Regions from separate parts of the Bacillus sp. FAU20 genome, predicted to be linked through region 1. Evidence: predicted binding sites of a transcription regulator. Region 1 holds the regulator's gene; each other region holds the start of a gene.

Evidence for each region. The regulator Rex, encoded in region 1, represses fermentation and respiration genes when NADH is low (regulators of the CRP and FNR family bind a similar motif). The targets are predictions, from matches to a motif close to TTGTGAAATATTTCACAA.
Region 2: the regulator Rex is predicted to act here: its motif matches at 2,422-2,439, upstream of AC0OM3_RS18035 (formate/nitrite transporter family protein).
Region 3: the regulator Rex is predicted to act here: its motif matches at 3,036-3,053, upstream of AC0OM3_RS20490 (DUF1641 domain-containing protein).
Region 4: the regulator Rex is predicted to act here: its motif matches at 4,141-4,158, upstream of AC0OM3_RS21425 (L-lactate dehydrogenase).

What each region holds. Positions count from the first base shown of each region.
Region 1 covers NZ_JBVYHY010000017.1:44,395-52,363, forward strand. Annotated here, with positions in the region: gene tsaE (tRNA (adenosine(37)-N6)-threonylcarbamoyltransferase complex ATPase subunit type 1 TsaE) at 71-544, shown strand; gene tsaB (tRNA (adenosine(37)-N6)-threonylcarbamoyltransferase complex dimerization subunit type 1 TsaB) at 525-1,217, shown strand; gene rimI (ribosomal protein S18-alanine N-acetyltransferase) at 1,231-1,674, shown strand; gene tsaD (tRNA (adenosine(37)-N6)-threonylcarbamoyltransferase complex transferase subunit TsaD) at 1,674-2,690, shown strand; gene AC0OM3_RS12620 (ABC-F family ATP-binding cassette domain-containing protein) at 3,176-5,101, opposite strand; gene AC0OM3_RS12625 (redox-sensing transcriptional repressor Rex) at 5,289-5,918, shown strand; gene AC0OM3_RS12630 (YdiK family protein) at 5,948-6,139, opposite strand; gene AC0OM3_RS12635 (CPBP family intramembrane glutamic endopeptidase) at 6,136-6,885, opposite strand; gene groES (co-chaperone GroES) at 7,277-7,561, shown strand; gene groL (chaperonin GroEL) at 7,600-7,969, shown strand, end outside.
Region 2 covers NZ_JBVYHY010000021.1:815,988-823,956, forward strand. Annotated here, with positions in the region: gene AC0OM3_RS18025 (TrkH family potassium uptake protein) at 1-1,231, shown strand, start outside; yybP-ykoY riboswitch at 1,270-1,444, shown strand; gene AC0OM3_RS18030 (TerC family protein) at 1,527-2,321, shown strand; gene AC0OM3_RS18035 (formate/nitrite transporter family protein) at 2,524-3,375, shown strand; gene AC0OM3_RS18040 (cyclic-phosphate processing receiver domain-containing protein) at 3,403-3,714, opposite strand; partial or broken gene AC0OM3_RS18045 (prepilin peptidase) at 3,729-4,451, opposite strand; gene AC0OM3_RS18050 (LutC/YkgG family protein) at 4,565-5,275, opposite strand; gene AC0OM3_RS18055 (LutB/LldF family L-lactate oxidation iron-sulfur protein) at 5,275-6,696, opposite strand; gene AC0OM3_RS18060 ((Fe-S)-binding protein) at 6,713-7,432, opposite strand; gene AC0OM3_RS18065 (FadR/GntR family transcriptional regulator) at 7,601-7,969, opposite strand, start outside.
Region 3 covers NZ_JBVYHY010000024.1:23,951-31,919, forward strand. Annotated here, with positions in the region: gene tyrS (tyrosine--tRNA ligase) at 1-1,004, shown strand, start outside; gene AC0OM3_RS20485 (NAD(P)/FAD-dependent oxidoreductase) at 1,312-2,490, opposite strand; gene AC0OM3_RS20490 (DUF1641 domain-containing protein) at 2,535-2,975, opposite strand; gene AC0OM3_RS20495 (winged helix-turn-helix transcriptional regulator) at 3,412-3,756, opposite strand; gene AC0OM3_RS20500 (MFS transporter) at 4,150-5,313, shown strand; gene AC0OM3_RS20505 (aldo/keto reductase) at 5,330-6,169, shown strand; gene AC0OM3_RS20510 (thioester domain-containing protein) at 6,278-7,198, shown strand; gene AC0OM3_RS20515 (putative mucin/carbohydrate-binding domain-containing protein) at 7,759-7,969, shown strand, end outside.
Region 4 covers NZ_JBVYHY010000024.1:186,151-194,119, forward strand. Annotated here, with positions in the region: rRNA gene AC0OM3_RS21300 (23S ribosomal RNA) at 1-1,325, shown strand, start outside; rRNA gene rrf (5S ribosomal RNA) at 1,427-1,542, shown strand; tRNA gene AC0OM3_RS21310 (tRNA-Val) at 1,547-1,622, shown strand; tRNA gene AC0OM3_RS21315 (tRNA-Thr) at 1,627-1,702, shown strand; tRNA gene AC0OM3_RS21320 (tRNA-His) at 1,712-1,787, shown strand; tRNA gene AC0OM3_RS21325 (tRNA-Leu) at 1,810-1,890, shown strand; tRNA gene AC0OM3_RS21330 (tRNA-Gly) at 1,920-1,994, shown strand; tRNA gene AC0OM3_RS21335 (tRNA-Leu) at 2,011-2,099, shown strand; tRNA gene AC0OM3_RS21340 (tRNA-Arg) at 2,103-2,176, shown strand; tRNA gene AC0OM3_RS21345 (tRNA-Pro) at 2,187-2,260, shown strand; tRNA gene AC0OM3_RS21350 (tRNA-Ala) at 2,277-2,349, shown strand; tRNA gene AC0OM3_RS21355 (tRNA-Met) at 2,371-2,447, shown strand; tRNA gene AC0OM3_RS21360 (tRNA-Ile) at 2,452-2,528, shown strand; tRNA gene AC0OM3_RS21365 (tRNA-Ser) at 2,546-2,638, shown strand; tRNA gene AC0OM3_RS21370 (tRNA-Met) at 2,666-2,742, shown strand; tRNA gene AC0OM3_RS21375 (tRNA-Asp) at 2,746-2,821, shown strand; tRNA gene AC0OM3_RS21380 (tRNA-Phe) at 2,834-2,909, shown strand; tRNA gene AC0OM3_RS21385 (tRNA-Thr) at 2,924-2,999, shown strand; tRNA gene AC0OM3_RS21390 (tRNA-Lys) at 3,010-3,085, shown strand; tRNA gene AC0OM3_RS21395 (tRNA-Gly) at 3,099-3,169, shown strand; tRNA gene AC0OM3_RS21400 (tRNA-Ile) at 3,180-3,256, shown strand; tRNA gene AC0OM3_RS21405 (tRNA-Asn) at 3,264-3,338, shown strand; tRNA gene AC0OM3_RS21410 (tRNA-Ser) at 3,346-3,436, shown strand; tRNA gene AC0OM3_RS21415 (tRNA-Glu) at 3,442-3,513, shown strand; partial or broken gene AC0OM3_RS21420 (IS4 family transposase) at 3,611-3,787, opposite strand; gene AC0OM3_RS21425 (L-lactate dehydrogenase) at 4,274-5,218, shown strand; partial or broken gene AC0OM3_RS21430 (S8 family serine peptidase) at 5,442-6,320, opposite strand; gene glgB (1,4-alpha-glucan branching protein GlgB) at 6,647-7,969, shown strand, end outside.

The DNA.
Region 1 (7,969 bases):
GACTTTTTTATATATTCAAAACCTGTATAATAAAGAGCAGAGAACATTGTGAGTAAAGTAGGTGAAATCTGTGAGTAAATATGAAGTAACAACAAAATCTTCTGAGGAAACACAAAGGTTATCAGAAAAACTAGGTGAGCTCGTAGAGGCACAAGATGTAATTATTTTAGAAGGAGATCTTGGAGCTGGTAAGACGACTTTTACAAAGGGACTAGCAAAAGGTCTTGGAGTGAAAAGAGTTGTAAATAGTCCTACCTTTAATATCATCAAAGAATATAAAGGAAGATTACCGCTATATCATATGGACGTGTATCGCTTAGCAGAAAGTGAAGAGGACTTAGGCTTTGATGAATATTTCTACGGTGAAGGAATTACGGTAGTAGAATGGGCTCATTTAATAGAAGCATATTTACCGAATGAAAAGTTACAAATTAGTTTATTCCATGCTGGAGATGACACAAGAAAAATTATACTCGAGCCAATTGGAGATCGCTATATTAGATTATGTGAGGAGCTATTACAAGATGAAAGTACTAGCAATTGATACTTCAAATTACGTAATGGGTGTATCCCTTATTGAGGAAGGAAACGTAATTGGGGAAATCATTACAAATTTAACAAAAAACCATTCTGTACGTCTTATGCCAGCTGTAGAGAAACTGTTAAAAGAGTGTGGCGTAAAACCGAAGGAATTAACTAAAATCGTTGTAGCTGCTGGACCTGGATCCTATACAGGTGTTCGCATAGGCGTGACAGCGGCGAAAACATTAGCTTGGTCACTTCAAATACCAATTGTAGGTGTATCAAGTTTAGAGGTAGTAGCTGCAAACGGTGCTAACTTTAACGGATTAATTTGTCCTTTATTTGATGGAAGACGTGGGCAAATTTATACTGGGTTATATACATATGAAGGAGAGCAGTTAACTTCAATAGAAGAAGACCGAATTATTCTTATTGTAGACTGGTTGCAAATGTTAAAAGATAAAGGACAGCCTGTTTTATTTATCGGTAACGATGTTAAATTGCATAAAGAAACAATTATAGAACATTTAGGTGATCAAGCTGTATTCGCTCCATTTACTAAAAATAACCCAAGACCAAGTGAGCTAGCATTCTTAGGATTACAAAAAGAAGAACAAGATGTGCATACGTTTGTTCCAAGCTATCTTCGTTTAGCTGAAGCTGAAACAAAGTGGTTAGAAAGTCAAAACAAGTAGGAGCTTGCAGAAGATGGATATGATATTTAGAAAGATGGAGCTTGATGATATTGCTCAAATTGTAGCTATTGAAGAAGCGTCTTTTTCAACTCCTTGGACTGCAGATGCCTTTCACCGTGAATTAACGATGAATGAACATGCACATTATATTGTGTTAGAAAAAGATGGTCGTGTAATCGGGTATTGTGGATTGTGGATAATTATTGATGAATCACATATAACAAATATAGCTATTTTGCCAGAATACCGAGGTCAAAAGTTAGGAGATGCCCTATTGAAAGCAGTTATTTCTGAAGCGAAAGAACTAGGGGTAAAAACAATGACACTTGAAGTACGTGTATCAAATGAAGTAGCAAAGCAGTTATACAGAAAATACGGATTTCAAAATGGTGGGATTCGTAAACGATACTATGCAGACAATCAGGAAGATGGTCTCGTAATGTGGGTGAATATATAATGGAAAAAAATACGATTATACTTGGTATTGAAACAAGTTGTGATGAAACAGCAGTAGCAGTTGTTAAAAATGGAACGGAAATTATTGCGAATGTCGTTGCATCACAAATTGAAAGTCATAAACGTTTTGGCGGCGTTGTACCAGAGATTGCATCCCGTCATCATGTAGAAGAAATTACAGTTGTGTTAGAAGAAGCTTTAAAGGAAGCAAACATCACATTTGATGATATTGATGCAATTGCTGTAACAGAAGGTCCTGGTTTAGTAGGAGCACTTCTAATTGGAGTAAATGCAGCGAAGGCAGTAGCGTTTGCACATGATATTCCGTTAGTCGGTGTTCATCATATTGCTGGTCATATTTATGCGAACCGTTTAGTAAAAGAAGTTCAATTCCCGTTATTATCACTTGTTGTATCTGGTGGGCATACAGAACTTGTTTATATGAAAGAACATGGTTCATTTGAAGTAATTGGTGAAACACGAGACGATGCAGCTGGAGAAGCATATGATAAAGTAGCTCGTACGTTATCTATGCCATATCCAGGTGGTCCTCATATTGATCGCCTTGCACATGAAGGAGAACCGACAATTGATTTGCCTCGTGCATGGCTAGAACCGGATTCATATGATTTTAGCTTTAGTGGATTGAAATCAGCAGTTATCAACACTGTGCATAATGCAAAACAACGCGGTATAGAAATTGCGCCAGAAGATTTAGCGGCAAGTTTCCAAGAAAGTGTAATAGATGTACTTGTAACGAAAGCAGCTCGTGCAGCAGAAGCTTATAATGTAAAGCAATTACTTCTTGCTGGTGGAGTAGCTGCTAATAAAGGACTTCGTGCGCGATTAGAAGAGGAATTTGCACAAAAAGAAAACATTGAATTAATTATTCCGCCGCTATCTTTATGCACAGATAATGCAGCGATGATTGCAGCGGCAGGGACAATTGCTTATGAACAAGGTAAGCGTGCAACATTAGCCTTAAATGCAAATCCAGGATTAGATATTGAAGCATAGTTATGCACATAATTAACCACAGGTTGTGGATAAAACCCATATTGTCTGTTGATAATATGGGTTTTATTGTGTATATAAAATGTTGATAACTTTTTTGTTGATTGTGGATAATGTGGAAAAGTTATTTTAAGGTTTATTTTATAAAGGTGGATATGTGTATAAACTTGTGGATAAATAGGATGATGTCAGACCTTTGAATTTGTTCTTTTTCGGGAAATAAAAGGCAAGAAGATATCCCCGAAAAACATTTTGAAACATCACCCCATTATAGAAGATGCTAATATTGTCAATCTTTGTCGTTAAATCGATATTTCGTGTCAAATTGTTAATATATATAGGGTTACGATAGATATATTTGAAAAATCGTTAGTATATTCTAAGTTACGATTGATATACTCAAAAAATTGTTTCTGTATTAAAAGAAAAGAAGATGTCGCATAGTCAAAAATCCTGACTTATGAGACATCTTCTTTATTTAAATATGCTTATACATGCAGCTCTTCCCATTCTGCCATACAAGTTTCAAGTTGTTCTTGTAGCGTTTGCTTTTTAGTTGTAATTTCACTAGCTTTTTCATAATCTGCATATATTTCTGGTAAGCAAAGTTGATCTTCTAACGTAGCAATTTCTTCTTCTAATTCTAATATACTTTGTTCTAGCTCTTCAATTTTTCTAGTGCGTTGACGCTCTAGTTTTTTACGCTCTTTTTCTTCTAAATAATTTAATTTCTCTTGTGCAACCACCTTTTGAACAGGAATGTCACTTTCTTGCTGTTCAAGTTCTGCACGTTCAATCATTTCATTTTTCTTTTCAACGTAGTAATCGTAATCCCCTAAATATTCCTGTGCACCTTCTGTTGATAACTCAACCACAGTCGTTGTTACACGGTTAATAAAGTAGCGGTCATGTGAGACGAATAGAAGAGTCCCTGGGTAATCAATTAAAGCATTCTCCAAAATTTCTTTACTATTTAAATCAAGGTGGTTCGTAGGCTCATCTAGAATTAATAAATTTGATTTTTGCATCATAAGTTTTGCAAGAGCTAATCGAGCTTTTTGTCCACCACTAAGGGAAGATACTGGTTTCAGTACATCATCTCCTGTGAATAAAAAATTCCCGAGTATAGTACGGATTTCTTTTTCAGGTTGCAGTGGATATTCATCCCATAGTTCATTTAAAACCCGTTTAGAAGATGTTAAGTTTGCTTGTTCTTGATCATAATAACCAACAGATACATTTGATCCGAAAGAAACATCACCATTTAATAGTGGTAACTTATTCACAATAGACTTTAATAATGTGGATTTCCCAATTCCATTTGGACCAACTAAAGCAACACTATCTCCGCGAGTTAAGCGCATAGTTACATGTTCAATTATAGGGTTCTCATCATAGCCGATGGTTGCATCATTTACTTGTAAAACATCATTTCCACTTTGCTTTTCAATATCGAAGTGGAATGATGCTGACTTAGAATCCCCTAATGGTCTTGTTAATAATTCCATTCTGTCTAGTTGTTTACGGCGACTTTGAGCCCGTTTCGTTGTAGAAGCGCGAGCTATATTCTTTTGAACGAAGTCCTCAAGTTTTGCGATTTCATCTTGTTGTTTTTCGTAACGTTTCATTTCTTGCTCATATAATGCTGATTTTAAGTCTAAATATTTACTGTAGTTACCAACAAATCGTCTGCTTTCTTTATTCGAAATTTCATATACTTGTGTAACGAGTTTGTCTAAGAAATAACGGTCATGTGAAACGATTAATATTGCGCCAGGATAACCTTGTAAATATTGCTCAAGCCACGTTAATGTTTCGATGTCTAAATGGTTTGTAGGCTCATCCAAAATAAGTAAGTCTGGTTTTGTTAATAATAATTTCCCGAGAGCTAATCTTGTTTTTTGCCCGCCGCTTAAAGTAGAAATCGTCGTCTGGTGCGTTTCAACTGGGAAGCCAAGGCCGCTTAAAATGGAGCGAATATCCGCTTCATATTGATATCCACCTTGATCTTTATAATTGAGTTGCAATTGGTCATACTCAGCTAACAATCTTTCATATGTAGCTTCGTTTGAAAAGTTTTCTTCTTTTCCCATTTCTTGCTCAAGCCTTCGAAGTTTTGTCTCCATTTGCTGTAAGTGGGTAAAGACGGTTAGCATTTCATCCCAAATTGTTAAAGACGTTTCTAGTCCAGTATTTTGAGCTAAATATCCGATTGAGACATCTTTTGGTTTTATAATTTCGCCACCATCATGAGATAATTCACCAGCGATTATTTTTAATAATGTAGATTTTCCTGCTCCATTCCTTCCAACTAATGCGATACGATCTTTTGTTTGTACTTCCAATTTTATGTTTGCCAGAATTGTTTCTGCACCGTATAATTTCGAAAGCGCGTTTACTTGTAATAAAATCAATGTTTTCACCTCAAATAATTTCTTAACTTTGCCATGTTTATATTTCTCAATCATACTAAAAATAGTGTATAGTTTAAAATAAAGAGAGAATACTTCTTCTCTTTATTATACAAGGAATTTAATGAGTGCTAAACTTCTGTATTTGATTAAAGTATATGAATAATGATAGGAAGAGAGGAGAGGTCATATGGATCAGCAAAAGATTCCACAAGCCACTGCTAAAAGATTGCCTCTATACTATCGATTTATCCAAAACTTATCTCTTTCTGGTAAGCAGCGTGTTTCATCGGCCGAATTGAGTGAGGCAGTAAAAGTAGATTCCGCAACAATACGAAGAGATTTTTCGTATTTTGGAGCGTTAGGGAAAAAGGGATATGGATATAACGTAAATTATTTATTATCATTTTTCCGCGAAACACTTGATCAAGATGATATAACACGTGTAGCACTTATTGGAGTAGGTAATTTAGGGACCGCTTTCTTACATTATAATTTCACGAAAAACAATAATACAAAAATTGAAATGGCATTTGATGTTAGTGAAGAGAAAGTTGGAACAGAAATCGGGGGCATTCCTGTATATCATTTAGATGAATTAGAAGAGAGATTATCAAATGATATACAAGTGGCAATATTAACAGTACCAGCCACAGTAGCACAAGCTGTAGCAGATAGATTAGCTGAAACGAGCGTGCACGGTATTTTGAATTTCACACCAGCGCGATTAAACGTATCAGAGAATATTAGAATTCATCATATTGACTTAGCTGTAGAGTTACAAACATTAGTTTACTTTTTGAAAAACTATCCACAATAAAACGCAGAGGAAGCGACCTCTGCGTTTTATTATTGTTTCTTCTTTGTGAATTTAACTAATATAAGGCGAAGTGCCAAATTAAAATCAATTGTTGCCATAACTGCAAATAGTATTGTCCACATATTCCAGATTGTATCTGTCACGTTCGTAATGGCCAAGCGTGTAAAGATACATCCAAGAAGGAAGTATAGTGCAGCCATGAACAATGGTGAGTTTCTCATACAAAAAATCCTCCGATAAAGCCTTGCATTTTTTCAGCTTCTTTAATCATTTCTTGAATTTGCTCATTGCTCATAAAAATTTGCCCAATAGCAACTAATGTATTCATCGCAACATGAGCTGCAATCGGAACGATAATACGTTTCGTCTTCACATATAAGAAGGCGAATACGAGCCCCATAGCAGTGTATACCAATAAGTGAGTAAAATCAAAATGAATTGCTGCGAATACAAGCGAACTAATGATAGCTGCAATAAAGAAGTTAAACTTCTTATAAAGTGCACCAAATAAAATTTTTCTAAATACGATTTCTTCTAAGATAGGTCCGATTATAGATACGACAATAAGGAACCAAGGTGTCGTTCTTGCAATTTCCATCAGTTTCATTGTATTTTCTGAACCTTGCTTAATTCCTAGTAGCTGCATCTCGATCATACCGGCAACTATTTGTGAAAAGAAAGCTAAGAAGAACCCGATGAAAATCCATCCAATAGTAGCTGGGACAGAAGAGCGCATTGCATCTAAATGCCTGTCACGAATATCTGTTCTAAGTAACCAAAGTATGATACATAATGCAACAAAGAAGCTAATAATTGCCCAGTGTCCCATTATGATTTGTCCTTTTTCCTCAATGGTAAATCCTCTATTATCATAGAGTCCTGTTTTTAGGAGAAGTGGTAATCCAACAACGCCAGATAACTGCATTAAAATGTATGTAACGATAATCCACCAGTATTGTTTCTTCAAATGGTTTAACCATCCTTTCTAACTCTAGTGTATGAGATAAGGTAGGATAACATGTAAATATGTTATCTACGATATAAACTTTCATTCGAATTATGATTTTTTTGTAAATCTTTATTTGAAATTAAAGTAGGAGACAGGAAAAAGTTGTACGTTTAGCGAAAACAACTTAGGGTGTCTTTCATATTGTAACATACGAGTAGGGGAAACAACGATTCATATAGTAAAGGCGGTATTCTATATAGAAAGTTTATATAGTAATTTGCGAAAAAATTATGATTTTTTTACTTGCAAAAGAAATTGAGATTATTTATTATTATAAGTGTGTTAGCACTCGGATGACTTGAGTGCTAATAAAAGAAATTTACATAACAAAATGAGGAGGTTATTGTTCATGCTAAAGCCATTAGGTGATCGCGTTGTAATTGAGCTTGTTCAAGCAGAAGAAAAAACAGCAAGTGGTATTGTATTACCAGATACTGCAAAAGAAAAACCACAAGAGGGTAAAGTTGTTGCAGTAGGTACTGGTCGAGTGCTTGAGAATGGTGAGCGTGTTGCTTTAGAGGTAGCAGCAGGTGATCTTATCATCTTCTCAAAATATGCAGGTACTGAAGTGAAATATGAAGGTACAGACTACTTGATTTTACGTGAAAGTGACATTTTAGCAGTTATCGGTTAATTATATAAATCTTAAAAAATCCAAGGGGGTCAATTATTATGGCAAAAGATATTAAATTTAGTGAAGAAGCACGTCGTTCGATGCTTCGCGGTGTCGACACTCTTGCAAACGCAGTAAAAGTAACACTTGGACCAAAAGGTCGTAACGTTGTACTTGAGAAAAAATTTGGTTCACCACTTATTACAAATGATGGTGTAACAATCGCAAAAGAAATCGAATTAGAAGATGCATTCGAAAACATGGGTGCGAAGTTAGTAGCAGAAGTTGCTAGCAAAACAAACGATGTAGCTGGTGACGGAACAACAACTGCAACTGTATTAGCGCAAGCTATGATTCGTGAAGGTCTTAAAAACGTAACAGCTGGTGCGAACCCAATGGGTCTTCGTAAAGGTATCGAAAAAGCTGTTA
Region 2 (7,969 bases), on a different contig from region 1:
GTTGCCAATTGCTACAACAACGTCTATCTCATGGCTAGATGCTTTATTTACAACCGTTTCTGCTTGTACGGTTACAGGGCTTGGTGTGGTAGACACTGGGAAGGTATTTACCTTATTTGGCCAATGTGTCATTTTAACACTTATACAAGTAGGCGGACTGGGCATTATGAGCTTTGCTGTCTTAATTGCGATTATGCTCGGAAGAAAAATCGGTCTTCAAAATCGGATTTTACTGCAACAAGCATTAAATCAAACGAATATCGGCGGCGTCATCCGTCTTGCCAAAGCATTATTTTTATTCTCTTTTACAGTCGAATGTATCGCTACTATAATTCTTTCTTTTGAATGGGTACCCAAATACGGGGTTACGAAAGGGATCTATTATAGTTTTTTCCATTCAATCTCAGCCTTTAACAATGCTGGCTTTTCTGTGTGGAGCGATAATTTAATGTCCCATTCTCATAGTATTCTTGTCAATCTCGTCATTTCCTCTCTCATCATTTTAGGTGGAATTGGTTTTACAGTAATCGTAGACATAAAAAGAAAGAAAAACTTTAAAAACCTTACACTACATTCAAAACTTATGCTCTCTTCTACTCTAATCGTCAACATTATTGCTACCCTTTTTATTTTTATATTCGAGTTCCATAACTCCCTTTCTATGAGAGGTTTTACCCCATTTGAAGAAGGATTGGCCTCTTATTTTCAAGCAATTTCAACGCGAACTGCCGGGTTTAATACAGTTGATATTTCTACATTATCAAAACCTTCCCTCCTATTAATGATGCTCCTTATGTTTATTGGTGCTGGTAGCGCTTCAACTGGTGGTGGGATTAAGTTAACAACATTTTTAATCATATTTTTTGGCGTATTTAAATTTTTACAACAACAAGAGGATATTGTCGTATTTAAAAAATCCATTAAAGATACTCTCATTGTCAAATCATTAACCATTACTATTATTTCCATTTCATTTATCTTTTTTGCTATTTTAATTTTAAGTATTACTGAGCGAGTTCCTCTATTGATGAGTGCTTTCGAAGTATTTTCAGCATTTGGGACTGTTGGCCTCAGTATGAATTTAACACCCCACTTAACTATAATCGGAAAAGCTATTATTATCTTTATGATGTTTTTTGGGAAAATGGGTCCTTTAACATTGGCTTTTTCATTTGCTCGTAAAAAGAACCCGAAAATAAAATATCCGAATGAAGATATTTTAACAGGTTGACAACCGTATAAATTATCCATATAATGAGAATACAATAACATATCTCCAAAGGGGAGTAGCGTCCAAGAATATTTCTTGGAAACAAAGTCGTCATTACGTAGAACTTAGTTCTTCCGGCTTTGTTGGCATTTTTTATTACATATGTCTAGCAAGACCTTTGCCTATTAACGGCAGAGGTCTTTTTTGTATTCATTTCCAGATTCTTCCAAAGTTAATAGGCAGGAGTATGGGGAAACTAAATAGTGGGGAAATTCTTCACTTATTTAGAACTTATAGAAATGAGAGGAGAATGTACATGGATGTATCATTATTATTGGAGTATGGTTGGGTATTACTCATCCTAATTGCACTTGAAGGGATTTTAGCGGCTGATAACGCTCTTGTTCTTGCAATTATGGTAAAACATTTACCAGAAGAAAAACGAAAGAAAGCACTATTTTATGGATTAGCGGGGGCATTTGTTTTCCGATTTGGATCGTTATTTATGATTTCGTTCTTAGTCGATGTATGGCAAGTGCAAGCAATCGGTGCCATCTACCTTATGTTTATCGCTGGTAATCACTTATTTAAAACATATGTTAAAAAGAATACAGATGAAGAAACAGAAGAAAAAGAAGCAAAGAAAAAACAAGAGAACTTTTGGTGGACTGTATTTAAAGTTGAGGTTGCTGATATCGCCTTCGCAGTTGATTCAATTTTAGCTGCTGTTGCACTAGCAATGACTTTACCAAAAACAGGATTAGGTACAATTGGTAGTCTTGATACTGGGCAATTCGTTGTTATCTTTGTAGGTGGACTTATCGGATTAATCATTATGCGATTTGCAGCAACTGCTTTCGTACAGATTTTAAAACGTAAACCAGGACTTGAAACTGCAGCATTCTTAATTGTAGGTTGGGTTGGTGTGAAGCTAGCAGTTTATACATTAGCACACCCTGCATTAAATGTAATACCACATTCATTCCCAGAATCCACTCCGTGGAAGCTTACATTCTGGATTGTATTAGTCGGAATCGCAGTTGGTGGTTGGTTCTTCTCAAAAGAAGTAGAAGTAAAAGTAGAAAAGAATTTAGACGAAAAAGCGCTGTAATTACAGCGCTTTTTCTTTTTCCGTTCTTCCTCTCAATGTCCAGAAAAAATTCCATTATACTACCTTTTGTAAACGTTTTCTTAATGTATGTATGTCCTTTTTGTGAAACATTGCACAAACTTATTGAAAGTGAGAACAATTCCATGTACTTTATTCATATAAGGAGTATTTATAGAAGATTTACTAAAGGAGCGTATTACTCATGCTAGAACAAGGACTAGATTATGTTGTCAAACTGGCTAAAAACAAAAAGAAAATACTAGATACAAACCCAATGCAATATTTCATTCGTGCTGCACTTGCGGGTATTTATATCGGTTTTATTATTGTACTATGTTTTAAATTAGGTAACTTTTTTCACATTGCAGATTCACCAGCAACGTATTTAGCTGCTTCTATGTTTTTCGGGATTGCTCTCGTACTTATTATATATGGCGGTGCTGAATTGTTTACTGGAAACACAATGTACTTTACTGTAGCAACTTTAAGAAAAGAAACAACGATTTCTGATACACTTCGTAACTGGGTTGCTTGTTATGCAGGTAACTTAGCCGGCGCGTTATTCTTTGCCTTACTATTTTACGCAACTGGAATTTTCGAAGCAATTGATCACGGTCACTTAATGAGTAAAGTCGTTGAAGGAAAGATGAACACACCTACGATGCAGTTATTCTTTAAAGCTATTTTATGTAACTGGCTCGTATGTCTTGCTTGTTTCTTACCTTCTCAGGTTAAAGGTGACACAGCAAAAATAATGGTCATGATGCTACTTGTTTTCACATTCTTCTTATCTGGCTACGAACATAGTATTGCAAACTTATCACTCTTTGCTTTATCTTTAGTTTCACCGCATCCTGAGACAATTTCTTTTTCAGGTGCTATTCATAACTTAATTCCTGTTACAATCGGTAACATTATTGGTGGATCAGTATTTGTCGGTATGGTATACCACTACTTAACAAAGAAAACACCTGACGTTCAACAGGAAAAAACTGAAATCGCAACAGCTCAACAAGAAGAGATTATTCCTTTACAAGCACATATGAAACATTAAAAACTCCAAAGTTTTACTTTGGAGTTTTTAGCTTCCCACGTATTTAACTAAAAGGTGAGGATTAATTTCTCCTTCTTCCTTTCCCTTATCCATTCTCTGTTTCATCTTATGCATACCGATGACATCATTCGTATGAAGGTGAATTTCATTTACATATAATCCCTCTGTACAAAAAGCTTCTACAAAATCTAGTCCATTTTTTGCTCCCCAGCCCATATTATAATCAAGGGAAAGAATATTCACATCATAATCCCGAACCATTTGCAAGGCACATTCTACTGTAGTTGCGGACACATACCCGAACGGGCAACTTCTTTGATCATCCATATATACGTTCATTTTCGATTCACTCTCTAATTTGAATAAGCGGCTAATACATAACACATTGCCCCAAGACTAATAAAAGGACCAAATGGAATTGGCTTTCGTACTTCTATACGTTTTAATCCGATACCAATCCCCAAAAAACAAAGACTAAAACAAGATGCTAAAAATAAAACGATAAAAACTCCCTTCACTCCTACTATAAAACCAAGTAACGAAAGCAGTTTTATATCTCCTCCGCCAAGCCCTTCTGGATATATCTTTTGCATGCAATATAACAAAATAAATATAACACCACTACCAGCTATACTATCTGTCCAAGTAACTAATTGTACAAAAACACTTTCGAGAATGAGTAAAACGGCAAACGAAATTAAAATACAATCAGGAATTAACATATATAAGTAATCTGTAACTGAAATAATAAGAAGTAGCTAAAAAAGGGATAAAATGATAATAAGCTCTCGTTCTATTCCAATCATATAAACTGTAAGAAGAAATATACCTCCTGTTATATATTCAAATGTTACATACATAATTGGAATTTTCCTCTTACAATTCGTACAATAGCCTCTTTGTATATAAAATGAAATGATGGGGATTAGTTCTTTTGTCCTTAGCACATATTTGCAATAATCACAATGTGAACGCGGGGTAATAATAGAAACACCTAATGGAACCCTCATCGCAACTAGCATAAAAAAAGAACCAAACACCATCCCTGCTAACAGTGCATATAAATAAGTGAACATCCCTTCCTCTCCTTTCCCAAAAAACATAGCAAAAAAAGGAGAGAACTTCTACTTCATATTATCCTTTATTCTACTAAAAAAGCAGGCCATTTTCTGGCCTGCTTTCCCCTCTTTTATACGATGAAATATACTGCTTTTAATGGTCCATGTACTCCGACAACAAGATTCATCTCAATGTCAGCCGAGTTACTTGGTCCTGTAATAAAGTTAATACAAGATGCCGCTGTCTCCCCATTTTCTACGCGTGAATTCATATCCTGAACTGCTTGTGTAATACGAGGCACAAGTGTTTCACGTGGAATAATAGCAAAATATACAGTCGGTAAAAAGTGTAAAGAACGTCCTTGCCCTTTATGACTTTGTACAACAATTGTACCAGATTCAGCTAATGTATAATCACTAAATGCAATACCAATATTCGCTTTTTCAGCTAAACGCATATTTTCGTCTTTTCTCTCTGGATCCCATACGTTCACTTCAACGTCTCGCTTTGGAAGTTCTTCTTGAAATAAAGATGTTAAACCATATGCATCAAAACGCTCATCTGCTGATAATAAAATAGGTCCCCCGCCGTTTTCCATAATTACTTTTTGAAGGTCTTCACCTAAACTGTCATTTGTCGTTTCTACTACAGTTGTATGAATGTTTGTACATTGCTTTTTAAACACTTCTAGTAATTCTTCTTGTGAATAATCTTTTAACGTTTCTATATTCACATTACTTTTCCATACTGGACGCTCTACACCTTCTGTTTTACGAGCGCGCCCAAGTTCTTTTGCAATGTTATCTAGAAAGGCATCACGGTTTTGAATTAATCCTGTCATTATTTGTCCCCACCTTTCTTATGATCTTTATACCAATCACGGAATCGTTCTTTACTTGGAGCTGGGAATTCACGAATATCTGTCCAGTTTTTAAGTGGCCCAACACCTTTTGATACACGGTTACCAGATGTAAATGGACTCATTGCTGCTGGCGCCATTTTTGATCCCATTTTATATAAAGCTGCTGAAGATGCACCCATACTAAACATTTTCATTGCTAATTTTTCTGCAAGTGGAGCACGTCCTTCTTGCTCAACGATAACTTGACGATGTTTTAATAATAAATCATGCAATGGAATTTTTACTGGACAAGCTTCTGTACATGCTCCGCATAAACTAGAGGCATAAGGAAGCTCTTTGTAATCATCATATCCACCTAAAAGTGGTGTTAATACCGCACCAATTGGTCCTGAGTATATAGAACCATATGAATGTCCACCAACATGACGATATACAGGGCATACGTTAACACAAGCAGCACAACGAATACATTGCAATACTTGGCGGAATTCAGATCCAAGAATTTGAGAACGACCATTATCGACCACAACTAAGTGGAATTCTTCTGGGCCATCTACTTCCTCTTCTTGAATTGGTCCCGCTACCGTTACATAACTTGTTAACTTTTGACCTACTGCACTACGACATAGTAAACCAACTAAAACATCTAATTCTTCCATTGTAGGAACCATACGTTCCATACCCATTACTGCAATTTGTGTTTTCGGAATCGACATGACAAGATCGGCATTACCTTCATTCGTTACTAAACAAAGAGAGCCAGTATTTGCAACAGCAAAGTTACAACCAGTTACACCAATTTCTGCATCCATAAATTTCTCACGAAGTTGTTTACGAACAAACTTTGTCATTTCATACGGGTCATCAGAATTTTCATAGCCTAACTTTTCTTTAAATACATCGCGAATTTGCGTTCTATTTTTATGAAGTGCAGGTGCAATAATATGTGAAGGTGGATCGTTATCTACTTGCAAGATATACTCTCCTAAGTCACTCTCTAACACTTCACAGCCAATCTCTTCAAGCGCATGGTTCATACTGATTTCTTCTGTTACCATCGACTTTGATTTTACTACTTTTTTCGCTTGTTTCTTTTTGGCAACATCTTGAATATACTTTGCAGCTTCCTCTTTCGTCTTCGCAAAGTACACGTGTCCGCCTCTTTTTGATACATTTTCACTTAACTGCATTAAGTAATAATCCAGATTTTCTAACGTATGTTGACGAATTTGTTCACCTAATTCACGCCACTCTTCCCAGTTTCCTAATTCATCTGCAGCTTTTAAGCGATTCGTATATAAACGCGTTTGTGCAGAAGATACTGCTCCGCGCATAAACGAATCTTGAATTCCATCACCAACGCGATCATTAAATTTTTTCTCACTGATTTTCATAGACATAGCTTATGTTCCCCCTTCATGAGCGACTATTCAGTACCTCAGCAATATGCATTACTTTTACTTCTTTTCCTAAACGCTCAATACGTCCGCCAATGTTTAACAAACACCCACAATCTGCACCGATTAAATAATCTGCACCTGTTTCCATGACACTATCTACTTTTTCGTCTACCATTTGCTCAGAAATTGGAGTCATCTTAACTGAAAACGTTCCCCCAAACCCGCAACAATTTTGCACGTTTGGCAAATCTCTCACAGTTAATCCTTTTACATTTGATAATAAAATTCCTGGTGCTTCTTTTACTCCAAGCATACGCGTCATATGACATGATTTATGAATAGTAGCTATCCCTGGTAAACTTGCACCAACATCTGTAACTTTTAAAACATCTACAATAAACTGTGTAAATTCATAAGTTTTATCAGCAACTTTTTGTGCACGTTTAGCCCACTTTGGATCATCTTTGAAAACATGCGGATACTCATGAAACATTGTCGCACAAGAACCAGATGGCGTAACAATATATTCTGCATCTTCGAAAGTTTCAATCATATGTTTCATCGCTTCTTTTGCTGCTTCTACATGGCCGCTATTATAAGCAGGCTGCCCACAACAAACTTGTGCTTCTGGAAATTCAATTTCACAACCTAAACGCTCCAACACTTCAACTGTTGCTTTGCCGACATTTGTTTCAAACATATCGACTAAACAAGTAACAAATAAAGTAACTTTCATAACTATTACTCCCCCTTTTTACAACTTCACCAACAAACATATGGTCATCAGATGACTTAGTAGAGAAGAAATAGGCTCAACCATGGCCTATCCTCTCCCTCTTCTAAAGAAAACGCTTACTTAATCTTTCTCTATTTTATCAGAAAATTAAATTTTTAAAAGATTAAATTACGAATTTATATCGTTTTTACCTGTGACAATATGTTCTACATTTGTTAAATGATCTAGCATTGCTTGCTGCGCTAATTCTACATCTTGTTTTAACACCGCATCATATATAACTTGATGCTCTTCTATAAGTCGTTCTGATGTCGTTTGTTCACCATATAAAATAATGCGTCTTGATTCACCAATTGTTTCAGCAATCATCTCTGAAACATGATTCATGAGTTCAAGCAAAATGTTATTATGCGAAGACTCTGCAATTCCCATATGAAATTGAAAATCGGCTTTTTCGCCAGCCTTTTCATCTCCAATGCTCTTTGCCATTTCATCTAACCAATGTTTCATATTTTGTAAATTATCTTCCGTACGTTT
Region 3 (7,969 bases), on a different contig from region 1:
GTCAGCTTCAAACGTTAGAAGTGGTTCAGCATAATGTAGATGCGTTAACAGCACAAATGAAAAAGCTATTTGATTTTGGCGGAAATAGCGAAGTGAAGATGGTAAATAACTATGATTGGACACATGAAATAAATATTATTGAGTTTTTACGTGATTACGGGAAAAACTTTAGCATCAATAGCATGTTAGCGAAGGATATTGTAGCAAGCCGTTTAGATACAGGTATTTCTTTCACAGAATTCACGTACCAAATTTTGCAAGCGATGGACTTCCATCATTTATACACGAAAGAGGATGTTCAACTTCAAATTGGTGGCAGTGACCAATGGGGAAATATTACGAGTGGTTTAGATTTAATTCGTAAGTTAGAAGGTCATGAGGCGAAAGTATTCGGATTAACGATTCCATTATTATTAAAATCGGATGGTACGAAGTTTGGTAAATCAGCAGGTGGTGCGGTTTGGCTTGATCCTGAAAAAACGACACCGTTTGAATTTTACCAGTTCTGGGTAAATACAGATGATCGTGATGTCGTTAAATACTTGAAATACTTTACGTTCTTAACGAAAGAGCGTATTGATGAATTAGCAGCGAGGGTAGAAGCGGAGCCTCATAAACGTGAAGCACAAAAAGTGTTAGCAGAAGAAATGACGAAATTCGTTCATGGAGAAGAGGCGTTCCTGCAAGCTGAAAAAATCACAGCAGCGTTATTTAGCGGAGATATTAAATCGTTAACAGCTGATGAAATTGAACAAGGCTTTAAAGAAATGCCAACATTTCAGTCTTCAAAAGAGACGAAAAACATCGTAGAGTGGCTAGTCGATTTAGGAATCGAACCATCTAGACGACAAGCACGCGAGGACATTAATAATGGTGCGATTTCTATGAATGGTGAGAAAGTAACAGATGTGGGTACGGATGTTACTGTAGAAAATTCGTTTGATGGAAGATTTATTATTATTCGTAAAGGGAAGAAGAACTACAGTCTTGTGAAATTAGGATAATAAGTAAGGCTGGAAAATATATCGGCGATTTTTCGAATATATCGACCGTAACTCGAATTATATCGGCGATTTTTGAAATATATCAGCGCAAATCCGAATATATCAGCGATTTTCCCAATATATCGATTTACCGACAAAAAGCGACAATAAGAGCTGTTCCGAACGGGACAGCTTTCATTGTAAAAAGTCAGTATATTTAGATAAATTTAAAGGGTATATAATTTTTTTGACGAATAAATAAGTTAGAGAAAATTACGGATAAAAATAGCCCGAACCATGCAGGGCATGATTCGGGCTTATATTCAGATTAGTAAGCTAAGCTGAATAGACCTTTAATGTGTGATAAGTAACGAACGTTACTTGCTTCTTTCATTAATGATGCTGGTAAGCCTTTAAGTGGAGTATTGCTTGCTCCAATTGTAGCAACCGCATCTTTACGTCCTAGACTAGCAAGTGTTCCAGAGTTTACAGGTGCGAACTCTTCGAATGCTTTGCCTTCTAGTGCTGCGTATAAGTTGTATCCAATTAACTCACCCATTTGCCAAGCGATTTGTGCAGTTGGTGGGTATGGACGTCCGTCTGGAGCGAAGACAACAGCGCTGTCTCCAGCAACGAATACGTCTTTGTGAGAAGTAGATTGTAGGTATGCATCAACTGTTGCACGTCCACGGTTAACTTCAAGACCTGATTCACCGATTAATGGGTTACCTTGTACGCCGCCTGTCCAAACGAATGTGTTAGCAACAAGTTTTTGACCGTCTTTTAAGTCGATTTCGTTGCCAGCAACGTTTGTTACAGGAAGACCAGTTAAGAATGTAACGCCGCGTGCTTCTAGGCTAGTAGTTGCACGTTCGATTAAGTGGTCTGGTAATACTGGAAGGATTTTTGGACCTGCTTCAACAAGAAGAAGTTTCACTTCTTTTGGATTTACGCCGTGGCTTTTTGCAAGTTTAGGCATAATGTCAGCAAGCTCACCAACTAGCTCAACGCCAGTTAATCCGCCACCACCGATTACGATTGTAGCATCAGCTTCGTTTTTCGTTTTCGCGTATTCACGAATACGGTCTTCAACGTGTTTGTAGATTTTGTTTGCATCAGCAGCAGATTTTAATACCATGCTGTTTTCTTCTAGTCCTGGAATACCGAAGTAAGCAGTTTTACTTCCTAAAGCAACTACAAGTGCATCGTAAGATAAAGTAGTGCCGCCAGCTAGTTTGATTTCTTTGCTATCAACTGAGAATGACTCAACTGTTGCGATTTTAAGATCGATGTCTTTCCCTTTGAAAAGCTTTGTAAGTGGCATTGCAACTGCTTGCTCAGACACGTTACCAGCTGCAAGGCGGTGTAGTTCAGTGATGATTTGGTGTGTTGGGTATTGGTTAATCACTGTAACTTGTGCTTCTGATTTGCTGTAATATTTACGTACGTTTAAAGCGGCAAGAAGACCGCCATAACCAGCGCCTAAGATGACAATTTGTTTTGACATAGTATGATATCCCCCGTCTTTACTAATTGTTGTTATAAGTTAAATTATTTATTGTTACGTTCTGCACTAATTTGAAGATATGCGTTCACAAAGCGGAACATTTTTTGTGCTTGTGGATCTTTTAGTAATTTTAACAGACCGAATAGGCCGATAACTTCGTTGCTTTCTTCAGCACGATCTTTCGCTTCGATTGCAGTTGCAGCCATGCTTTTCACTGTATCTTTTACAGGTTCTACAAGCTCTGTAATTGCACCAACAGTGTCGCTTTTTAATACTTCATCAGTAGCAACAGTTTGAGCGAAGTCATAAGATTTGGTTAAAATGTTAACAAGCTCAGTTAATTTTGGAAGCTGTTCTACTAGTGTTGTTAATGATTCTTGTACCTCAGGTTTTAACAACTGATCAAGTACATCAAGTTGTCCTTGGCTAGCAGAAATTTGTACAGTTTCTTGTTCTGGCTTTGTTTGAGTCATAGTTTCTGGCATCTCCAATTCTCCTTTACGATAGCAATACTCTTATTTTTTGATAAGTAAGATAGTAAACGCTTGCGAAACTTTATACAAAGTTTCACAAAACACAATAAAATGCCTTTAAATTTACGACAGCAAGTAAGCTGCAAACATAAATCTAAAACCATAACGTCTCACTTATCATTTATGAACTGTCCGATACATGGCTTGTCCGCATAATGGAAAAGCTCCGCTACCGGAAAGTGTATATAATATATATCCTATATTATATACTATATGCACCTATGTTAACATAAAAATGATTCCTAATTATTTGATATTGAGTGTATAACGTAGTACTGACAAGGTATGAAAGCGTATAAAATATTTTGTTCCAGTTAGAAATGTATATACATATAAAGAAAAAAAGGGAAAAATGAACAAATTCATGTTCGTTTTTTCCTTTTTCCTATTATTCACCTTCTACAATTAGCATCGATGTGTTACCGCTTTTTTCAAGATGGCATTCGCCCCAAGTACAAAGAGAATCAAGAATGGATTCTAAAGACCAACCGTATTCTGTAAGTGAATATTCTACTTTTGGTGGTACTTGATTGTATACCTTTCTTTGAATGACCCCATCGTCTTCTAATTCACGTAATTGCTGAGTTAACATTTTTTGTGTAATCCCAGGCATTAAACGTTTTAGTTCACTCGTTCTTTTTGTGCCTTTCGTTAGATGACAAAGGATAACAACCTTCCATTTTCCACCGATAACCTCTAAAGTCGCTTCAACGGGAATATTATATTTTTTCATATAAAAATCTCCTTTGATGAATGTAGATTTAAGTTCTCCAACAAAAGAAGCTAAATAATTAAATGTCACTAAAAAGTGCCTATAGCACTTTAAAGTACGTACTTTTTATCATGTTGAATATGTTCCATAATAGCATACGTAAGAGGGAAATGAGTAGTACGGTACTAAAAAGTGCCTATGTTACTTTTAGGTACCTATCGTACTTTTAAGTGCGTTCTTCAAAAAAAGAGTAAAGCCATTCATAATAGCGTATATCAACAGTAAAGTTATTTTTGTAGAAGATAAAAAGGCCTTTTTATCATACTATTATGATTGGATTTCTCGCATTAAGGAGGAGTTCAATTGAATTCATATACAGTATCTTCTTCGGCAGTACAGACGAATCGGAGAAGTATGTTTGCTTTATTAGCACTAGCAATTAGTGCGTTTGGAATTGGTACAACTGAATTTATTAGTGTCGGCTTATTACCATCTATCTCAGAGGATTTACATGTTTCTGTTACAACAGCGGGGTTAACTGTTTCTTTATATGCATTAGGAGTAGCGTTTGGTGCTCCAGTATTAACGTCATTAACAGCTAGTATGTCGCGAAAGACGTTATTAATGTGGATTATGATTATTTTCATTATTGGTAATGGCATTGCGGCAGTAGCAACAAGTTTTACTGTGTTACTTATTGCGAGGGTTGTATCTGCATTTGCACATGGTGTTTTTATGTCAATTGGATCTACAATTGCGGCTGCTCTTGTACCTGAGAATAAACGTGCAAGTGCCATTGCGATTATGTTTACTGGATTAACAGTTGCGACTATTACAGGTGTGCCAATTGGAACGTTTATCGGTCAACAATTTGGCTGGAGGGCCTCGTTTATTGTTATTGTGGCCATTGGAATTGTTGCTTTAATCGCCAATAGTATGCTAATTCCTTCTAATTTAAAAAAAGGTACGTCTGTATCATTTCGTGATCAATTTAAGCTGATTACGAATGGAAGACTGTTACTTGTATTTATTATTACTGCATTAGGATATGGGGGAACGTTCGTAACATTTACGTATTTATCTCCGTTATTACAAGAAGTAACAGGATTTAAAGCAAGTACCGTTACAATTATTTTGTTAGTGTATGGAATTGCAATTGCGATTGGGAATATGGTCGGTGGAAAATTATCAAATCATAATCCGATTCGAGCGTTATTTTACATGTTCTTTATTCAAGCGATTGTATTATTTGTTTTAACATTTACAGCACCATTTAAAGTTGCTGGATTCATTACAATTATTTTTATGGGACTATTTGCGTTTATGAATGTCCCAGGGCTACAAGTGTATGTCGTTATCTTGGCTGAGAGGTTTGTACCTAGCGCTGTTGATGTAGCATCGGCGATTAACATCGCAGCATTTAACGCAGGAATTGCTCTTGGTGCTTACTTGGGCGGTATTGTAACGAACTCGTTAGGATTAATTCATACGGCTTGGGTAGGCGGAATTATGGTAGTAGGTGCTGTGATTTTAACAGCGTGGAGCATGACATTAGAAAAAAGAGATCAAGTAAAATAAAAGGAGAGAAAATAAAATGAAAAACTTACAAAGTAAAACAGTATTAAATAATGGTGTAGAAATGCCTTGGTTCGGTTTAGGTGTATTTAAAGTAGAAGAAGGACCAGAACTTGTAGAAGCTGTAAAATCAGCGATTAAAGCAGGATACCGTAGCATCGATACAGCTGCAATTTACGGAAATGAAAAAGCTGTAGGTGAAGGAATCCGTGCAGGTATTGAAGCGACTGGTATTTCAAGAGAAGAATTATTTATCACTTCAAAAGTATGGAACGCAGATCAAGGATACGAAGAAACAATTGCTGCATACGAAGAGAGCTTAAAGAAATTAGAACTAGAGTATTTAGACCTATATCTTGTTCACTGGCCTGTAGAAGGAAAATATAAAGATACGTGGAGAGCGCTAGAAACACTTTATAAAGAAAATCTCGTACGTGCAATTGGCGTAAGTAACTTCCAAATTCACCACTTACAAGATGTAATGAAAGATGCAGAAATTAAGCCAATGATTAACCAAGTAGAATACCACCCTCGTTTAACACAAAAAGAATTACAAGCTTTCTGTAAAGAACAAGGTATTCAAATGGAAGCATGGTCACCACTTATGCAAGGTCAATTATTAGATAATGAAACATTACAAGAGATTGCTGAGAAATATGGCAAAACAACAGCGCAAGTTATTTTACGTTGGGATCTTCAAAATGGAGTGATTACAATTCCAAAATCAACGAAAGAACACCGCATTATTGCAAATGCTGATGTATTTAACTTTGAATTAACGAAAGAAGATATGGAAAAAATCGATGCGTTAAATCAAAATCACCGCGTTGGTCCAGATCCTGATAACTTCGATTTCTAAGATTAAGGTAAGAAAAAAGAGTGCGTAAAAGCACTCTTTTTTTTGTATAAAAATATTTTCTAATTAAATACTACTTAGTATTAAGTTTGTTATTAAGGGGCTGTGAACATGAATATAAAGCAATCGTTCAAACTTTTAGCTATGTTTTTAAGTGTTTTATTTGTGTTATTCCCACTTCAAAAAGCATTCGCAGAAGTGATGGACCATACAAAGTATCAAATGGATTGGAGTTATAGTAAGTCCAAGAAGAAACCAATTCGAACAGAGCTTATTAAAACGGCAGATGGCAAAATTGCTTTTTGCTTAAATGTAGATTTAAAATCTCCAAGCGGTCAAGATTTACCGGAAATGGGGAAAGTGGATATTAACGTATATCGCGTATTATTGAATGGATATCCACAAAAGAGCCCGCAAGAATTAGGTGTTTCTGATTGGAGAGAAGCTCATTATGCAACGCAGCTTGCAGTATGGAATGCGTTAAAACAAATCGATATTAATGATTTAGATTTCCGTAATAAAAATGTAGAAAAGGTGACGAAAGATATCGTTGCAAAAGCTAGCGCTAGTGAAGAGTTACAAGAAATTACGATGAGTGTCGTACCAACAGAAGAACAAGAAGCGGTATTGAAAAATGATTTCTTTGAAACAGGCTTATATACAGTAGAAACAAATGCAAAAAGCGGAACGTATAAAGTGCAACCAACAGGTGCACCAGCGGGCGTGAAATTTGCAAATGAAAAGGGCGAAACAAAAACAGAATTTAATGTAGGAGAGAAGTTCCGCATTTTAATTCCGAAACAAACACCAGCTGGTGGATTTAGCTTTAAAGCAATCGGGAAATTAACGAAGCTACAAGGGATTGCACATAAAGGTACACCCACAATTCAAAATGCAGTTGTATTACTTGAGCGTAGTGAAGAAGAAACAAGTCCGGAGTTATCAGTGAGTTGGAAAAAAGGAAATGGTCATGATAATAATAAACCACATACTCCAAATGAACCGCATAAACCGAATCAATATAAAAGGTAAGGATGAAAGCATTGGTGTTAACCAATGCTTTTTATATATGAAATTTAAAATTATATCAAGATAATTATTAATTAGATAAAACACTGTTTTTATGTTGAGAAAATTATTTGGAAATAACAAAATATAATAAAATCCAAACGTTACAATAAATAGATTAAATTCACAAAATTGTAACATTATTCTAATTGAAAAGTCTATCAAACAAAGTGTAAAGCGTGTACAATTCAGTTGGAAAAACTACCTATAGATGGTCATATATGAAGAAAATGTAAGGTTTTATTTTTAGATGTATAGATGACGAGACTAAAATATATCTTTTACTATGTTTCTTTTATGTAAGAAGAGAACTCATCACAAGTAGAGTGAAGTGAGGAGGGCATAATACATGAAAAATTTTACAATTTAAGAAAGCGAATACATTTAGAGAAATGCGGAAGTAATTGATATAGGTGCGAGAGGCGTTAGTCTATTCATTAAATGTTTTTATAAAAATAATAGGATTTCTTATTAAATGAATATATAGGATGGTTTGTCTAAAAAAAGGACAGGGGACACAGATTATGTCAAAGCAGAAAAAGAGTAGGGTATTAGTAGCTGGTATTTGTATATCTACATTATTATCACCAGTAGCTTTCGAAGCATCGAAAGGATATGCGGCGCCTTTGGAAGAGAATAAGGGCGGGCAGTTGGAAGAGAGTAAAGAGAATCGTTTGGAGCAGAGAACGTTTCATTTGCCTGGGAAAGGTAGTATTGAAGAAGAGCAAAAACGCT
Region 4 (7,969 bases), on a different contig from region 1:
AGTCTTTGATTCCCCGCTGCCAAGAAAAGCTTCTAGCGAGATAAAAGGTGCCTGTACCGCAAACCGACACAGGTAGGCGAGGAGAGAATCCTAAGGTGTGCGAGAGAACTCTGGTTAAGGAACTCGGCAAAATGACCCCGTAACTTCGGGAGAAGGGGTGCTTTCTTAACGGAAAGCCGCAGTGAATAGGCCCAAGCGACTGTTTAGCAAAAACACAGCTCTCTGCGAAGCCGTAAGGCGAAGTATAGGGGGTGACACCTGCCCGGTGCTGGAAGGTTAAGGAGAGGGGTTAGCGTAAGCGAAGCTCTGAACTGAAGCCCCAGTAAACGGCGGCCGTAACTATAACGGTCCTAAGGTAGCGAAATTCCTTGTCGGGTAAGTTCCGACCCGCACGAAAGGTGTAACGATTTGGGCACTGTCTCAACCAGAGACTCGGTGAAATTATAGTACCTGTGAAGATGCAGGTTACCCGCGACAGGACGGAAAGACCCCGTGGAGCTTTACTGTAGCCTGATATTGAATTTTGGTACAGTTTGTACAGGATAGGCGGGAGCCATTGAAACCGGAGCGCTAGCTTCGGTGGAGGCGCTGGTGGGATACCGCCCTGACTGTATTGAAATTCTAACCTACGGGTCTTATCGACCCGGGAGACAGTGTCAGGTGGGCAGTTTGACTGGGGCGGTCGCCTCCTAAAGTGTAACGGAGGCGCCCAAAGGTTCCCTCAGAATGGTTGGAAATCATTCGTAGAGTGCAAAGGCATAAGGGAGCTTGACTGCGAGACCTACAAGTCGAGCAGGGACGAAAGTCGGGCTTAGTGATCCGGTGGTTCCGCATGGAAGGGCCATCGCTCAACGGATAAAAGCTACCCCGGGGATAACAGGCTTATCTCCCCCAAGAGTCCACATCGACGGGGAGGTTTGGCACCTCGATGTCGGCTCATCGCATCCTGGGGCTGTAGTCGGTCCCAAGGGTTGGGCTGTTCGCCCATTAAAGCGGTACGCGAGCTGGGTTCAGAACGTCGTGAGACAGTTCGGTCCCTATCCGTCGTGGGCGTAGGAAATTTGAGAGGAGCTGTCCTTAGTACGAGAGGACCGGGATGGACGCACCGCTGGTGTACCAGTTGTTCTGCCAAGGGCATAGCTGGGTAGCTATGTGCGGAAGGGATAAGTGCTGAAAGCATCTAAGCATGAAGCCCCCCTCAAGATGAGATTTCCCATAGCGTAAGCTAGTAAGATCCCTGAAAGATGATCAGGTTGATAGGTTCGAGGTGGAAGCATGGTGACATGTGGAGCTGACGAATACTAATAGATCGAGGACTTAACCATATAATATGTAGCAATGTTATCTAGTTTTGAAAGAATATAAAAAACTTGTTGACTTTCAAAAGTAAATGAGTTATAATAATTCTTGTCTTAAATGAATACAGTCTGGTAATGATGGCAGAGAGGTCACACCCGTTCCCATACCGAACACGGAAGTTAAGCTCTCTAGCGCCGATGGTAGTTGGGACCTTGTCCCTGTGAGAGTAGGACGTTGCCAGGCAAATGGAGGATTAGCTCAGCTGGGAGAGCACCTGCCTTACAAGCAGGGGGTCGGCGGTTCGATCCCGTCATCCTCCACCATTTAGCCGACTTAGCTCAATTGGTAGAGCAACTGACTTGTAATCAGTAGGTTGGGGGTTCAAGTCCTCTAGTCGGCACCAGAAATCATGGCGGTTGTGGCGAAGTGGTTAACGCACCGGATTGTGGCTCCGGCATTCGTGGGTTCGATTCCCATCAGTCGCCCCATTTTTCTTAAATAAATTAATATGCGGGTGTGGCGGAATTGGCAGACGCACCAGACTTAGGATCTGGCGCCTTTGGCGTGGGGGTTCGACTCCCTTCACCCGCACTTTTAATTAAATAACTCATACATGTCTTGCGGAAGTAGTTCAGTGGTAGAATACAACCTTGCCAAGGTTGGGGTCGCGGGTTCGAATCCCGTCTTCCGCTCCAATTTTCAATATGACATGCCGGGGTGGCGGAACAGGCAGACGCACAGGACTTAAAATCCTGCGGTGGGTGACCACCGTGCGGGTTCGACCCCCGCCCTCGGCACCATATGCGCCCGTAGCTCAATTGGATAGAGCGTTTGACTACGGATCAAGAGGTTAGGGGTTCGACTCCTCTCGGGCGCGCTTTTATTAACGGGAAGTGGCTCAGCTTGGTAGAGCACCTGGTTTGGGACCAGGGGGTCGCAGGTTCAAATCCTGTCTTCCCGATATTCCAAAAAAACATGGGGCCTTAGCTCAGCTGGGAGAGCGCCTGCCTTGCACGCAGGAGGTCAGCGGTTCGATCCCGCTAGGCTCCACTTATCTTAAATATCATTTATGGCGGTGTAGCTCAGCTGGCTAGAGCGTACGGTTCATACCCGTGAGGTCGGGGGTTCGATCCCCTCCGCCGCTACCATAAAGGACCTTTAGCTCAGCTGGTTAGAGCAGACGGCTCATAACCGTCCGGTCGTAGGTTCGAGTCCTACAAGGTCCACCATTAGACGTATATATCTCGGAGGTATACCCAAGTTCGGCTGAAGGGATCGGTCTTGAAAACCGACAGGCGGCGAGAGTCGCGCGGGGGTTCGAATCCCTCTACCTCCTCCATTTTTTCTAAAGTAAATATTTTATCATCGCGGGGTGGAGCAGCACGGTAGCTCGTCGGGCTCATAACCCGAAGGTCGCAGGTTCAAATCCTGTCCCCGCAACCAAATGGTCCCGTGGTGTAGTGGTTAACATGCCTGCCTGTCACGCAGGAGATCGCCGGTTCGACCCCGGTCGGGACCGCCATTTTTACATAAAGGCTCGGTAGCTCAGTCGGTAGAGCAGAGGACTGAAAATCCTCGTGTCGGCGGTTCGATTCCGTCCCGAGCCACCATTTTGAAGTCGCAAGCCGACTTAGCTCAATTGGTAGAGCAACTGACTTGTAATCAGTAGGTTGGGGGTTCAAGTCCTCTAGTCGGCACCACTTTCAAAATGAGCCATTAGCTCAGTTGGTAGAGCATCTGACTTTTAATCAGAGGGTCGAAGGTTCGAGTCCTTCATGGCTCACCATTTACAATTTAATGCGGGTGTAGTTTAGTGGTAAAACAAGAGCCTTCCAAGCTCTGGTCGAGAGTTCGATTCTCTTCACCCGCTTTTCAATTATGGGCCTATAGCTCAGCTGGTTAGAGCGCACGCCTGATAAGCGTGAGGTCGATGGTTCGAGTCCATTTAGGCCCACCATAATTGTTCCGCAGTAGCTCAGTGGTAGAGCTATCGGCTGTTAACCGATCGGTCGTAGGTTCGAGTCCTACCTGCGGAGCCATATTTATAGAGAAGTACCCAAGTGGCTCAAGGGGCTCCCCTGCTAAGGGAGTAGATCGCGAACGCGGTGCGAGGGTTCGAATCCCTTCTTCTCTGCCAGAACTGGCCCGTTGGTCAAGTGGTTAAGACACCGCCCTTTCACGGCGGTAACACGGGTTCGAATCCCGTACGGGTCATACTAAAAGAGATAGCATAATCTGCTATCTCTTTTTTGTTGTGTAAAAGTGGACTTTGGATACTCTGCTTTTTTAGGCAATAGAAGAAATATGAAGTATGGGCTGTTGCAGTTGGGTATATAGAGCCGTAAATACAATAATGTTGTTTATTTGGCCTGTATGAATATGAAGGAACTATCTATCTAACAAATGATACCTCAAGTTGAACTTTTACCCCAGCTGTATGGCTGTAGCCTCCTACACTTGGAGAAACCGATGAAAATACATCCGGGAGCTACTGTGGAAAATAAATAATATATAGAAGAAGCTGCTTTCTCTCAATAGGTGTGACCTACTGAAGACAGCTTTTTTATGTTGTCATTATTGTCGAGTTTTGTCGGTAAGCCGATATATTGCAAAAATCGCTGATATAATTTGAGTTACGGTCGATAAATTTTAATAATCGCTGATATATTTGGAGTTACGGTCCATATATTCTAAAAATCGCCGATATAATTTCACTTACCGACAAAAACCACAAGAAAATCCCTTTCACAATCTAAAGAAAACGCCTCCATTGAAATGGATTCCACACCTATTCCAATAACTTTACATCATATGTGAAAAAGTTCACAAATAGGTCATAATTTGTGAAGTAATTCACAATAATACGTGCTACAATATGAATGTAAAGAAGTTAAACAACATTAAATTAGTATTTTAATTAATTACTTAAACAATCATAAAAAATAGATGTGAACAATAGAGAGGGGAAATTACCATGAAAAAAGGTATCAATCGTGTAGTATTAGTAGGAACAGGAGCTGTAGGTTGTAGTTATGCTTACTCAATGATCAACCAAGGTGTAGCTGAAGAATTCGTATTAGTAGATGTTAATGAAGCAAAAGCAGAAGGGGAAGCAATGGACTTAAGCCATGCGGTACCATTCTCTCCATCACCAACAAAAGTTTGGAGCGGTAGCTATGCAGATTGTAAAGATGCAGATTTAGTAGTTATCACTGCTGGATTACCACAAAAGCCAGGTGAAACTCGTTTAGACCTAGTTGAGAAAAATACAAAGATCTTTAAACAAATCGTTCGCGGTATTATGGATAGCGGATTCGATGGAATCTTCTTAATCGCAACTAACCCAGTTGATATTTTAACTTACGTAACTTGGAAAGAATCTGGTCTACCAAAAGAGCGCGTAATTGGTTCTGGTACTACTTTAGACTCTGCTCGTTTCCGTTACATGTTAGGTGACTACTTAAATGTAGATCCACGTAACGTTCATGCTTACATCGTTGGTGAACACGGTGACACTGAACTTCCAGTATGGAGCCATGCTACTATCGGTGTACAAAAACTAGAAACAATTTTAGCTAATAACGAACAGTACAAACAAGAAGACTTAGATAAAATCTTTGAAAATGTACGTGATGCAGCTTACCATATCATCGAGCGTAAAGGTGCAACTTACTACGGAATCGGTATGTCACTACTTCGTGTAACTAAAGCAATCTTAAACAACGAGAACAGCGTATTAACTGTATCTGCATACCTTGAAGGTCAATACGATGAGAAAGATGCTTACGTAGGTGTTCCAGCTGTAATTAACCGTGAAGGTGTACGTGAAATCGTAGAGCTTGAGTTAAATGAAGAAGAAAAAGCGAAATTCGCTCATTCTGTAAAAGTATTAAAAGAAACAATGGCACCAGTACTATAATAATTACTAAATAATTCAGAGGTGGGAAACTGCTTCTTACCTCTGAACTTATATAATTTAATATAAATTCCTTTTCCGGTTTCCCTTGTATATCCCCAATATACCCCTTTTGCTGGATAAGGGTCGTTTATAGAAAAAGAGCACTCTACTTTACGTAGAGTGCTCTTTATTATACCGCTATTTGCTGGGCAGTAAAACCTCGACTGATTAAAGTTTCACTTTATTATTTTTTAGGCATTAATCCTAATTTCTTTAAAATATCTGTCAGTGTACCGCTTTTTGATTTTTCAGCAGCTGTTTGTGATTTAGATGCATCTAGCTCTTTTTTCAAGAAGTTCTTTTCAACGAAGCGAATATCTTTTTCATCGACAATCCCATCTTTATTAAGGTCTCCGTCTTTTACAGTTAGTCCTTTTTTACCATAGTTGCTAGCGATAATTTCAGCATCTTTAATATCGATTACTTTATCAGCATTTACATCGCCGGCAAGGTTTTCGTCAGGTCTTGCATAATAATATTGGCCAAGCAGCTTACCGTCTTTTTCAGTACCAAGTTTCGTTGTTAGGCGGCTTGTTAAATGTCCTGGCACCTCTACATATAAGTTATAGTCGCGTTTATTAACTGGAAGTCCATTTAGTTTGAAGTATCCGTATTTATCTAGTGAGCCTTCAAACTTATGACGATAAGAATCAGTCGCATATACTTTTACGCCAAGCTTTGTATAATCGAACTTTTCATCTAAATAGCCACGTTCATTTAAGAATGCAACAGGTTTAATATTTCCTTCTACTAGTGAATTTAAGGACATAACTGAGAATGTTTGATCTTGAAGTACACGCATTCTATTTGGTTCTGATTCACCTTGTTTCCAGTAAACAAAAATTGGTGACTCTAATTGAGCGTTTGCTTCATAAAATTCATCATTTTCTACTTTGAAAGTTACATCAATGAACGGGAAATCACCATCTAATCCAGCAAAGTTTTTGTCATCGATAGCACCGCCAACTGTAACAGAACCTGCCTCTAGTTTCGGTTCATTTACTTTTGCGGTTACCCCTTTGTCGGAAAGTAGCTTTTCAAAAGCAGGATTAAATTTCGCATTTCAATAACATTGTGACAAAAAATATTGAGAAACATTTTTTATGACAGATTATTTTATTTTGATTTTGAGTGGAAAATAGCATGAAAAATAGGATAAACATAATAAAATAAAGGTTGAGAAAAAATAATTGGTAAAAATATAGAAGAATAATAAAGCGTTTTCAATGAATATTCGTCAAAATTCGATATTTTACACGGAAATGTGAAGAAAAACTAACATTTTTAAGAAAAAAACGAATGTTTTTTATAAATTAACAAGGATATTGCAGTTTTTCACAGAAATAGTTAAAGTATAAAAAATTCTGTCATCTAAGTGAGGTGAGCATATTGAGTGTAATAAATTGTGAAGAAGTGAAACGAGATGAGTTTCATACAGAAAAGTACTATGAAAGTTATAACATCTTTGGCGCACATGTTGTGACGGAAGATGAGATTCAAGGGGTACGATTTACAGTGTGGGCTCCTCATGCGAAAGCAATGAGTGTTGTTGGAGATTTTAATAAGTGGGATTATGAGCAACATAAGATGCTACAAGTGACAGAAGAAGGCATTTGGTCCTTATTTATACCGCATATTGAAGAAGGAGAAATATATAAATATGCGATTGAAACGTTGGCTGGTGACGTCATTTTAAAGGCAGATCCGTATGCTATATATGCAGAAGTAAGACCGAATACGGCATCTGTAGTTTTTGATATAAAAGGATATGAATGGAATGATAAAAACTGGAATCGTAAGAAAAAGAAAAAACCGATTTATAAAGAAGCGATGACAGTTTATGAATTACATTTTGGTTCTTGGAAAAAGAAAGAAGATGGAACACTATATTCTTACAGGGAAATGGCAGAAGAACTCATTCCGTATGTGGTGGAACATCAATTTACACATATTGAAATTATGCCGCTTGTTGAGCATCCATATGATCGTTCTTGGGGATATCAAGGAACGGGATATTATGCAGCGACGAGTAGATTTGGTACACCGCATGATTTAATGTATTTTGTCGACGAATGTCATAAATATGGAATCGGTGTCATTTTAGATTGGGTACCGGGGCATTTTTGTAAAGATGCTCACGGTTTATATTTGTTTGATGGCACACCGACCTATGAATATAAAGATAAAGATGTACAAGAAAATCTAGTATGGGGAACTGTCAATTTTGATTTAGGAAAGAGAGAGGTACGTAATTTCTTAATTTCAAATGCGTTATTTTGGATGAGATATTTCCATATTGATGGTTTCAGAGTAGATGCAGTTGCGAACATGTTGTACTGGAATAAAGAAGGACAAGAGCAAAGTAATGAGTACGCTGTGTCATTTTTACGGGAGTTAAATGAAGCAGTGTTTGCAGAGGATGAAGATTTTCTTATGACGGCAGAGGATTCAACAGCTTGGCCACTTGTAACAGCACCAACGTATGAAGGTGGGCTTGGATTCAATTACAAATGGAATATGGGCTGGATGAATGACGTGCTGAAATATATGGAGTGTGCGCCAGAGTACAGAAAATATATTCATGAGAAAATGACGTTCTCTTTACTATATGCTTACTCTGAAAACTTCATATTACCCCTTTCTCATGATGAAGTCGTTCATGGGAAAAAGTCGTTATTAAATAAAATGCCAGGTGATTACTGGGATAAGTTT